Regions from separate parts of the Microbaculum marinum genome, predicted to be linked through region 2. Evidence: predicted binding sites of a transcription regulator. Region 2 holds the regulator's gene; the other holds the start of a gene.

Region 1 (5,450 bases), on a different contig from region 2:
TCGAATCCAATCACGGAGTATGCGAATGATTGTCGAGATGGTCAGTTTTGATCCCCCCGCCGGCGCCACGCAGGACGACATCCTCGAGGATGCGCGCGGGGTCGTCGAGCACTGGCGCTCCAACCCGGATCTGATCCGGAAGCACTTCGTCCGGGGAGAGGACGGCAGGCACGCCGGGATCTACATCTGGCCGTCGCGCGAGGCCGCGCAGAAGGCTCACGATGCCGCCTGGATCGCCCGCTTCAGGGAACGTACCGGCCAGACGCCGACGATCACCTATTTCGACATGTTCATGCTGATCGACAACGAGGCGGAGAAGGTCACCGAGTTTCCGATTCCGTGACCCTGCCGGGAGTCCACGTCGCCACCGGCGGCCCAATCTACCCCGAGGTTTCGACCCAACTCAGGTGACCGCCAGTCCGGCGGTCGCCATCTCGCGTTGCCGATCCGCACACCAAGATTCGGTCTTTTCCCACCAGTCCCCCAAGGCATCGATGAGAGGGACCAGTTCCTGTCCGGCGTCCGTCAAGTCGTATTCCACCCTCAGCGGATAGCCTTCGAATTCGGTGCGCCGGACGATGCCGGCATCCATCAGCTTGCGCAGTTCGAGCGTCAGCATCCGGTGTGAGATCGTGGGATTGTCCCGCCGCAGATCGCTGAACCGCCTGGTGCCGTCCTTGAGATAGTAGATCAGCAGGCTCGGCCAGCGTCCGCCGAGAACCTGCATGACCTCTTCGATCGGGCATCGTGAGACGAGTGTTTTCATGGCCGCTCGTGGTTACAAAAAGGTGCGTAATTTACCGGCACGGCAGATCCGTTAGGTTCCCACTGCGCTGCGCAGCGTGATCATCAGAAGTCACGGAGAAACAGAACATGGAACCCATACTACTCTACGGCTTTCCGTCGGGAAGCTCCATGGGCCTCGTCGCCGCCCTGGAATGGCTTGGCAAACCTTACCGACTCTGCCGGGTACACATGCTGGGCGAGATGCGCGAACCGGCCTATTCCCGGATCAATCCGCGGTTCGAGTCACCCGCCTTCATAACCGACAAGGGCGAGGTGTTGACGGAAACCTTGGCCATCGCCGCCTGGCTGGAGGCGCGGGACCCGGAGCGGCGCATCAGTTTCGATCCGCTGACTCGCGCAGCCGACGAGATGCACCGGCTGATGGCGTTCATCAATACGGGCTTTACCGCCGCATTCGGTCCGCTATGGGCGGCGATGGAGATGGACCCGCCGAATCCCGCAATGCAATCGGCCCTGCGGCAATGGGGGCGCGACTGCGTGACCGAACGCCACGACCGGCTCGAGGAGTTGATCGGCGACACCCCGTTCCTGATCGCGGACCATCCTACACTGGCCGACGGCCTGTTGGCGGGCGTTGCGCGCTGGCTCGAGGTCCACGAGGTAGCCGACAGGAACCGGTGGCCGGAACTCTCCGCCCTCCGGGATCGTATCGAAGCCGATCCGGCCGTCGTCTACGCCATGGCAATGGAAGGTGGTCGAAGCGAGACGGTGAGCAGCGCCTGCGTTGGCCACCTGACGCTTGCCGACGTGACACGGCAATTCGGCAGCTAGGCGAACGAGCGCGGGGCGACGACCTGTGTCGGAGGCCCGCGCTCCACCCTCCCTCCCGCGTATTGGCCGCGTTCCGACGCGGCAGGCATGCACGTTCGGTGATAGGCGCGCGCGATGTGCCGTGGTATTGGCGCCTCCAGATTGTTGCGAATGCCCGCTTGTCCCGAAGGATCGCCAGATGGTCGAGGTCCGTACAGCCGACGCAGCCGCGTCCCTGCGCCCGGCGATGGTCGTGGCGCTGTCCATCCTTCTGCTGTCGGCGATGGATGCGCTGGTCAAGAGCATGGGGCCGACCTACCCGATCCTTCAGCTGGTCTGGCTGCGCTACGTGTTCGGCGCCGTCTTCGCAGTGGCGGCCTTCGCGGCCACCGGCCCCCATACGATCAACCTGAAATCGATCAAGACGAACGCCTTGCGCGCCGCCATTATGATCGTGGCGGCAGGATCGTTCTTTTTCGCGATCACGCGCATGCCGCTCGTGGAAGCGGTAACGCTGTCGTTCACCGCGCCGATCTTCATGGTTCTCATCGCCCGCATCGTGCTCGGCGAGCCGATCACCTCGCGCGCAATCTTCGGCGTGATGATCGGTTTCGCCGGCGTCCTCGTCGTCGTCGCCGGCGATATGGGCACCGGCCGCACCCTGATGCCGCTGGGCGTCGCCGCGGCGCTGCTGGCGGCGGTCTCCTACGCGCTCGGCATCATCCTGCTGCGCAAGCACTCCGCCCACGACGCCATACCGGTCATGGTGTTGCTTCAGGCTGCGTTCGCGACGCTCATGCTGACGCCGTTCGGGCTCGTCGCGTGGTCCGGCGTATCGATGGCGGAACTCGGCCGCTTCGTCGTCATCGGTTTGCTCGGCACCGTCGGACACCTGCTGATCGCCTGGGGGTTCAAGCACGCCGAGGCCGGCAAACTGGCTCCGCTCGAATACACCAACCTGCTCTGGGCCACGATTTTCGGCGTGCTGTTCTTCAGCGAGCGCCCGGCGATGACGACCCTGGCCGGGGCCATGCTGATCATCCTGGCGTGCCTGATCGCGACGAGGTCGGGGCGGCCGATCTTTCCGCGCCGCCGGATTAACGCTCCGGGAAGCTGATCGCCCTGGAAATCCGCTTGGAGGTCCTTGCGACACGCAAGGCGGGAGCCCACCTCTGGGTCACCCTCTTGACAGGCAAGGGCACCGCGCTTATCTCGTGCGCCGTCTGCTGGCACTCTGATCAGATGAGTGCTAACAGTCGTCCCCTTAGTCTCAACAACCCAGTGGCCCAAAGGGCTATCCAATTGGAGGAGCTACGTTTCATGCACTTCCGTCCCTTGCACGACCGTGTGCTTGTGAAGCGCATCGACGAGGAAGCGAAGACCTCGGGCGGCATCATCATTCCGGACACCGCCAAGGAAAAGCCGAGCGAAGGCGAAGTCATCGCCGTCGGCCCGGGTGGCCGCGATGAAGATGGCAACCGCATCGACATGGATGTCACCGTCGGCGACCGCATCCTGTTCGGCAAATGGTCGGGCACCGAGGTGAAGATCGATGGTGAGGACTACCTGATCATGAAGGAGTCCGACATCATGGGCATCGTCGACGTCAAGAAGTCCTCGAAGAAGAAGGCCGCGTGACCACCCCGGGTGGACGCGGTTTTTTTGTACCCGAGAACTCCAGGTAGAAGAGGTAATCAGCAATGGCTTCGAAAGAAGTTAAGTTTTCCGGCGACGCACGCGAACGCATGCTGCGCGGCGTCGACATTCTCGCCAACGCGGTGAAGGTGACGCTCGGCCCGAAGGGTCGCAACGTCGTCCTCGAGAAGTCGTTCGGCGCGCCGCGGATCACCAAGGACGGCGTCACCGTCGCCAAGGAGATCGAGCTCGACGACAAGTTCGAGAACATGGGCGCCCAGATGGTGCGCGAAGTGGCCTCGAAGACCAACGACATCGCCGGCGACGGCACCACCACCGCCACGGTGCTGGCCCAGTCGATCGTGCGTGAAGGCGCCAAGTCGGTTGCCGCCGGCATGAACCCGATGGACCTGAAGCGCGGCGTCGATCTTGCCGTTGCCGAGGCCGTCAAGGATCTCGAGAAGCGCTCGAAGAAGATCAAGACGTCCGAGGAAGTCGCCCAAGTGGGCACGATCTCCTCGAACGGCGACCGCGAAGTCGGCAACATGATCGCCGAGGCGATGCAGAAGGTCGGCAACGAGGGCGTCATCACGGTCGAGGAAGCCAAGTCGCTCGAGACCGAGCTCGAGGTCGTCGAGGGCATGCAGTTCGATCGCGGCTACCTGTCGCCGTACTTCATCACCAATGCCGAGAAGATGATCTGCGATCTCGAGGATCCCTACATCCTCCTGCACGAGAAGAAGCTGTCGAACCTGCAGGCAATGCTGCCGGTGCTCGAGGCGGTCGTGCAGTCCGGCCGTCCGCTGCTGATCATCGCCGAGGACGTCGAGGGCGAGGCGCTTGCCACGCTCGTCGTCAACAAGCTGCGCGGTGGTCTGAAGGTCGCCGCCGTCAAGGCGCCGGGCTTCGGTGATCGCCGCAAGGCCATGCTGGAGGACATCGCCGTCCTGACCGGCGGCCAGGTGATCTCCGAGGACATCGGCATCAAGCTCGAGAACGTCACGCTCGACATGCTCGGCAAAGCCAAGAAGGTTAACATCACCAAGGAAGAGACCACGATCGTCGATGGGTCCGGCAAGAAGAAGGACATCGAGGGTCGGGTTGGCCAGATCAAGGCCCAGATCGAGGAGACGACCTCCGACTACGATCGCGAGAAGCTGCAGGAGCGGCTGGCGAAGCTCGCCGGCGGCGTTGCGGTGATCCGCGTCGGCGGCGCCACCGAGGTCGAGGTGAAGGAGAAGAAGGACCGCGTCGACGACGCCCTCAACGCCACCCGTGCGGCGGTCGAGGAAGGCATCGTTCCGGGCGGCGGCGTCGCGCTGCTGCGCGCCAAGGCCGCGGTCGCCAAGCTGAAGTCCGACAACTCGGACATGATGGCCGGCATCAAGATCGTCCTGAAGGCCCTCGAGGCGCCGATCCGTCAGATCTCCGAGAACTCGGGCGTTGAGGGATCGATCGTCGTCGGCAAGGTGCTCGAGGCGAAGGCCGACAACTTTGGCTTCAACGCCCAGGACGAGACCTATGGCGACCTCGTGGCGCAGGGCATCATCGACCCGACCAAGGTCGTGCGCACCGCGCTGCAGGACGCCGCTTCGGTCGCCGGCCTGCTGATCACCACCGAGGCGATGGTGGCCGAGCTTCCGAAGAAGGAAAGCCCGGCTCCGGCGATGCCCGGTGGTGGAATGGGCGGCATGGACTTCTGAGGAAGTAAGGTACGTCGAGAATACCGGGGCGGCCCAACGGGCCGCCCTTTTTTTATCCTCCTGTTGGCGGCGGCCCAATGTGCCGCCCTTTTTTGTCCACGTATTGGCGGCGGCCTGCGGGTTCCTCTTTTCCGTGTTCCGAGGAAGGTCGACTTACGCATAGGTTGCGGGGACCCGCCAACTCTGGTTCAATTTCCCTTACGGAAGATTGGCCGGAGGGGGACGTTTCGGATGGCGTGGGGGAAGCCGCGCCGGCGCATCTGCATCGCGCGTTGGCGGACGACATGTCTGCTCTCTGCTGCCGGACTGGCACTGAGCTTCCCGCTGCAGGCGCCGGCCGGAACCGAGCTCCCGCCGCGCTGGCATCTGTTCTTCGGCGGCGACAGCGCCGCAGAGTCCATGTTCGGCCACGCCGGTCTGGTCTGGGCGCCCGTCGACGATCTTCACCAGACCGGATGGCGGCTGCGGGCCATCGCCGGGGGTGGCGAGTTCGCGTACCTCTCCGGATCGACCAGGATCAGCGGACGCCTGTTGACCGCGGCCGTCATGCCGGGC
Region 2 (5,450 bases):
CGCCCCGCGACGCTCGCCTATGACGCCGTGACGCTGGCGGCGGCGCTGGCGCGGATCGGCGGCGCCGGCGGGTTCACCGACCAGGCCCTGACCAATCCGGACGGCTTTTCCGGCATCGACGGGATCTTCCGATTCCGCCCCAACGGCACCAGCCAGCGCGGTCTGGCGATCCTGGAGGTGCAGAACGGGTCGGCGACGATCCGGCAGCCGGCGCCGCGATCCTTCGGTGCCGGTGGCTAGCCTTACGCCGCGAGATCCGCGACCACCGCGTTGAGCACCGCAAAGCCGGACGGCGTGGCGCGGATGCGGCCGTCCGACAGGATCTCGATCAGGCCGTAGCCGACCAGATCGTCGATGCGCGACGGCGCGAAGCCGTGTCCCGACAGCGACTCGTAGCGGCGCGGATCGATTCCTTCCTTGAGGCGCAGTCCCATCACGAGGAATTCGTCGGTCATCTCGGCCGGATCGAGGACCTGCCTGTCCGCGATGCCGTGTTGCCCGGATTCGACCGAGGCGAGCCAGGCTTCCGGCGCCCGGATCGTCGACAGCGCCGTGCGATTGCCGTCGATATCGAGCCGCCCGTGTGCGCCGGGGCCGATGCCTGCCCACTGGCCACAGCGCCAGTACACCATGTTGTGCCGGGACTCCGCTCCCGGCCGGGCATGATTGGAGATCTCGTAGGCGGGAAGACCGTGCCTGTCGGTCGTCTCGAGCGTCACGTCATAGAGGTCCCGCGACAGGTCCTCGCCGGGAACAGCGAGCCGGCCGCGCGCATGCAGGGCGGCGAACGGCGTGTCGGGCTCGATGGTGAGCTGGTAGAGCGACAGGTGATCGGCGGCCATCGCGCAGGCCTCGCCGAGCTCCTCCCGCCAGCCATCCGCGCTCTGGCCGGGGCGCGCATAGATCATGTCGAAGGACACCCGGTCGAAGGTGGAGCGGGCGATCTCCAGCGCCGCGAGCGCGTCCTTGCGGTCGTGAAGTCGTCCCAGGAACTTCAGCGAGGCGTCGTCCAGCGCCTGGACGCCGAGCGAGACGCGATTGACGCCGGCGCTCGCGTATCCGCGAAACCGCTCGGCCTCGACGCTCGACGGATTGGCCTCGAGCGTCACCTCGACGCCGTCGGCGACGGGCCAGTTCGCCGCCACCGCGTCGAGCACGCCAGAGACCGTCGCAGGGTCCATCAGCGAGGGGGTGCCGCCGCCGAAGAACACCGAATCGACGGTCAGGCCCGGCGCCAGGCTCGCCATGTAACCGAGCTCGGACACCAGCGCGCGGGCATATCGCGCCTGGTCGACCTCGCGCCGGACATGGGAGTTGAAATCGCAGTAGGGACACTTGGCGGCGCAGAACGGCCAGTGGACATAGACACCGAAGCCGCCGGACGGCCCGCCCGTGTCACTCGCCAATGTGCGCCTCCACGAGCAGGGCAAAGGCTCGGGCGCGGTGCGACAGCGGTGGGGTATCGGTACCGGCCCGGCCGCCGTGCTTCTCCTCCGCGCTCATTTCCCCGAAGGTGCGCGCATGCCCCTCCGGCAGGAACATCGGGTCGTAGCCGAAGCCCTGCTCGCCGCGCGGCGGCCACACCAGCGTGCCCTCGATCTCGCCGCGAACCGTCTCGACGTGGCCGTCCGGCCAGGCGATCGCCAGGGCGGAGACGAACCGGGCGGTGCGCCGCTCGGGGGCGATCGCCCCCAGCTTCTGCAGCTCTTCCTCGAGATTGCGCATGGCACGCGCGAAGTCCCGGTCCGGTCCGGCCCAGCGTGCCGAATGGATGCCCGGCGCCCCGTCGAGCGCATCGACCGCGAGGCCGGAATCGTCGGAAAGGGCCGGCAGTTCCGCCGCCTCCGCGGCGGCCCGCGCCTTGAGGATCGCGTTCTCCTCGAAGGTCTGGCCGGTTTCCTCCGGCTCCGGCAGGCCAAGCTCGCCGGCCGAAACCGTGTCGAAGCCATAGGGACCGAGCAGGTCGTCGATTTCCCTCAGTTTGCCCGCATTGTGGGTCGCAACGACCAGCCTGCCGGGCTGCAGCCGCCTCATGCGATTGCCAGCTTCTGCAGCTCCACCAGTCTGGCCACTCCGGTCTTGGCCAGCGCCAGCATCTCGCCGAGCTGCTCCTCCGTGAACGGATCGCCCTCGGCGCTCGCCTGCACCTCGACGAGCTTGCCTCCGCCGGTGATGACGAAATTGGCGTCGGTCTCCGCCTCGGAGTCCTCTGGATAATCGAGGTCGAGCACGGTGGCGCCGGCGTACACGCCGCAGGACACGGCGGCGACGTGGTCGATCAGCGGCTCGCTGACGAACATGTCGCGTGCGGCCATCCAGCGGACGCAGTCGTGCAGGGCGACCCAGCCGCCGGTGATCGACGCCGTCCGGGTGCCTCCGTCGGCCTGGAGCACGTCGCAGTCGACGGTGATCTGCCGCTCGCCGAGCTTGCCCATGTCCATGACGGCGCGCAGCGATCGCCCGATCAGCCGCTGAATCTCCAGCGTCCTGCCGGATTGCCTGCCCGACGAGGCCTCGCGGCGCATGCGCTCCGTCGTCGAGCGCGGCAGCATTCCGTACTCGGCCGTGACCCAGCCCTTGCCGCCGCCGCGCAGCCAGCCGGGGACCTTGTCCTCCAGGCTCGCCGTGCACAGCACTTCGGTGGCGCCGAACCGGACCAGGCAGGAGCCTTCCGCGTGGCGAGACACGCCGCGTTCGATGCGAACCGGACGAAGTTCGTCGGCAGCGCGTTTGGAGGGCCGCATGTTTTTCTCCTGACACGACAGGTTTCGGAAAGCCGGCGCCCCTTCGGTCGTGCCGGCCAGCGGATTTCTAACCGCTTCATCGGCGCTTCGCCAGCCCGGTTCGCCCGGTCGCCATTGCCTGCAACGCGAGGCGGCCGAGGTCGGGCCAAAGGCCGCTTGACGGCCGCGCCCGGCGACCGCACATAATCGGCCATCATGAACCAGATCAGGCCGCCCGGCAGCAAGTCCCCCGACGCGTCCACCCTGAGCGGTGCGCGCCTGTCCGGGCTTGCCGACCTGAATGCCCGTTCCCGCGAGATCTTCCGGCGGATCGTCGAGGCCTATCTCGACACCGGCGATCCGGTCGGCTCGCGCAACATTTCACGGGCCCTGCCGATGGCGCTGTCGCCGGCCTCGGTGCGCAACGTGATGAGCGATCTCGAGGCGCTGGGGCTCATCTATGCGCCGCACACCAGCGCCGGACGCATGCCGACCGAGCTCGGCCTCAGGTTCTTTGTCGACGCGCTGCTGGAGATCGGTGACCTGTCGCCGGCCGAACGCAGCTCGATCGATTCGCGATTCTCGTCGGGCGAGCGCGACCAGTCCGTGGAGGCAATGCTCGGGCAGGCCTCCAGCCTGCTCTCCGGGCTCTCGCGCGGCGCCGGGCTGGTGCTCGCCAGCAAGACCGACATGCGCATCCGCCACATCGAGTTCGTCAGGCTGGAGCCGAGACGCGCCCTCGTCGTGCTGGTCGGCGACGACAGCACGGTGGAGAACCGCATCGTCGAACTCGACGAGGACATCCCGCCCTCGGCGCTGGTGGAGGCCGGCAACTACCTCAATGCCCGTATCCAGGGTCGCACGCTGGCCGGCGTGCGCGAGGAGATCCAGCGCACGCGAACGCTGCTGGAAGCCGAACTCGACGTGCTCAGCCGCAGGGTGGTCGATGCCGGGCTGGCGACCTGGGCCGGGGTATCGGACGACCGGCCGCGGACCCTGATCGTGCGCGGCCAGTCGAACCTGCTGGAGGATCTGCACGCCCTCGAGGACCTGGAGCGCATCCGGGTGCTGTTCGACGACCTGGAGAAGAAGAGCGACATCATCGAGTTGCTCGGCCATGCCGAGCGGGCCGACGGCGTGCGCATCTTCATTGGTTCGGAGAACAAGCTGTTTTCGCTGTCGGGATCCTCGGTGGTGGCGGCGCCCTATCGCGATGCCGACGAGAACATCGTCGGCGTGCTGGGGGTCATCGGGCCGACCCGGCTCAATTATGCCCGCATCGTTCCGGTGGTCGATTACACGGCCCAGCTGCTGAGCCGGCTGCTGGACTGACGGGCCCGCCGTTCCGGCGGCTGTTGCCCAGCGGTTGATTTTTTGCCTCCCAGCCCTGATATCGGGGCCGACCGACGTGCGGTGCGGCTGGCATTGCACGCAATCCCGCTTTCTCCGAGGTTCGAATGAGCGACGAGATGAACAAGGCCGCCAACGAGAATTCCGAGCCGGAAGGCGTCGACAAGCCGGAGCAGGCTCCGGAGTCGACCGAGAACCAGACCGCCGCGGCCGATGACCCGGGCGTGTCCGGCACCGATCCGAACGCGGAACTGCGTGCGGAGAACGCCGATCTGCGCGATCGGCTGTTGCGCGCCGTCGCCGAGATGGAAAACTTCCGCAAGCGTGCCGAACGTGAAAAGAAGGAGGCGGCCCAGTTCGCGATCTCGCAGTTCGCCCGCGATCTGCTCGGCGTCAGCGACAACATGCGCCGGGCGCTCGACACCGTCGGCGGCGAGGCGCGCGAGGCCGCCGATCCGGTCTTCGCCAGTCTCCTCGAAGGCGTCGAGATGACCGAGCGCGAGTTTCTGAAGACGCTCGAGAAGCACGGCGTCAGCCGGATCGATCCGCAGGGCCAGCGCTTCGACCCCAACTACCATCAGGCGATGTTCGAGGTCCCCGACGAGAGCGTTCCCAGCGGCACCGTCGTCCAGGTCGTCCAGGCCGGCTACAAGATTGCCGACCGCTGCCTGCGGCCGGCGATGGTGGGCGTTTCCAAGGGTGGCCCGAAGCAGGCCGCCAGGCCGGACGGCGAAGCGGCCCGCACGGACAGGACCGCGTAGTTTCGCTCACCTGCGGTCCCGGAAAGCGACAGGCTCTCGGAACGGCGCCCCGGTTTCTGCGTTTTGCTCAGGATAGCTCTAACGAGGTAGCCATGAGTAATCCCTATCGACAGGACCAACCGATCCGTGAAACCGCGACCGAAGCCCGGCAGGGCGATCGCGATCGCCCCGTCTGGTACGTGCTGGTGGTTTCGACGGCGCTGGTGGCGGTGATCTTCGCGGTTCTCCTGCTCTTCTTCGCGGGAATGTCCGAGGCCGCTACCGGCCTGCAGGCCTAGCCGCGACGCCGCCAGGCGGACTTCATCGCAGGACGGCATGACGTGCTGACGCCCCGGTCGGACGACCGGGGCGCAGTTGCGTTGCCGCACCGGGCGTTTTCGCGCGGCCGAAGCGGATCAAGGCAGAACGGTGCAGGAATTCCAGCGATTTGGTGCCGCCGGCGGGGTCCTTTTGAGGCCACCCACGATTCTCGCGGAAGTTCCCGGATCCGGCCGCATTTGGACGGAACCGTGATGACGACGCGCGCGTTTGGCTGCCGATCACAGCAGCCCGGCCCCATAACAGCGAGGACCGTCACATGACCATCACCAGGCTTCTACCCGTCCTTTTCATCTCG

What was found. The regulator HrcA, encoded in region 2, represses chaperone genes, less so after heat shock. The targets are predictions, from matches to a motif close to GTTAGCACTCNCNNNNNGNGAGTGCTAAC.
Region 1: a site for HrcA is predicted at 2,783-2,811, ahead of groES (co-chaperone GroES). Genes of this name have one in related genera too.

What each region holds. Positions count from the first base shown of each region.
Region 1 covers NZ_JAZHOF010000003.1:608,120-613,569, forward strand. The annotation lists gene V3328_RS09950 (hypothetical protein) at 26-343, shown strand; gene V3328_RS09955 (winged helix-turn-helix transcriptional regulator) at 404-766, opposite strand; gene V3328_RS09960 (glutathione S-transferase family protein) at 874-1,578, shown strand; gene V3328_RS09965 (DMT family transporter) at 1,757-2,674, shown strand; gene groES (co-chaperone GroES) at 2,878-3,195, shown strand; gene groL (chaperonin GroEL) at 3,258-4,895, shown strand; gene bcsS (cellulose biosynthesis protein BcsS) at 5,127-5,450, shown strand, end outside.
Region 2 covers NZ_JAZHOF010000005.1:370,411-375,860, reverse strand. The annotation lists gene V3328_RS14500 (penicillin-binding protein activator) at 1-240, shown strand, start outside; gene hemW (radical SAM family heme chaperone HemW) at 243-1,406, opposite strand; gene rdgB (RdgB/HAM1 family non-canonical purine NTP pyrophosphatase) at 1,396-2,034, opposite strand; gene rph (ribonuclease PH) at 2,031-2,744, opposite strand; gene hrcA (heat-inducible transcriptional repressor HrcA) at 2,940-4,055, shown strand; gene grpE (nucleotide exchange factor GrpE) at 4,181-4,834, shown strand; gene V3328_RS14470 (hypothetical protein) at 4,927-5,112, shown strand; gene V3328_RS14465 (PRC-barrel domain-containing protein) at 5,412-5,450, shown strand, end outside.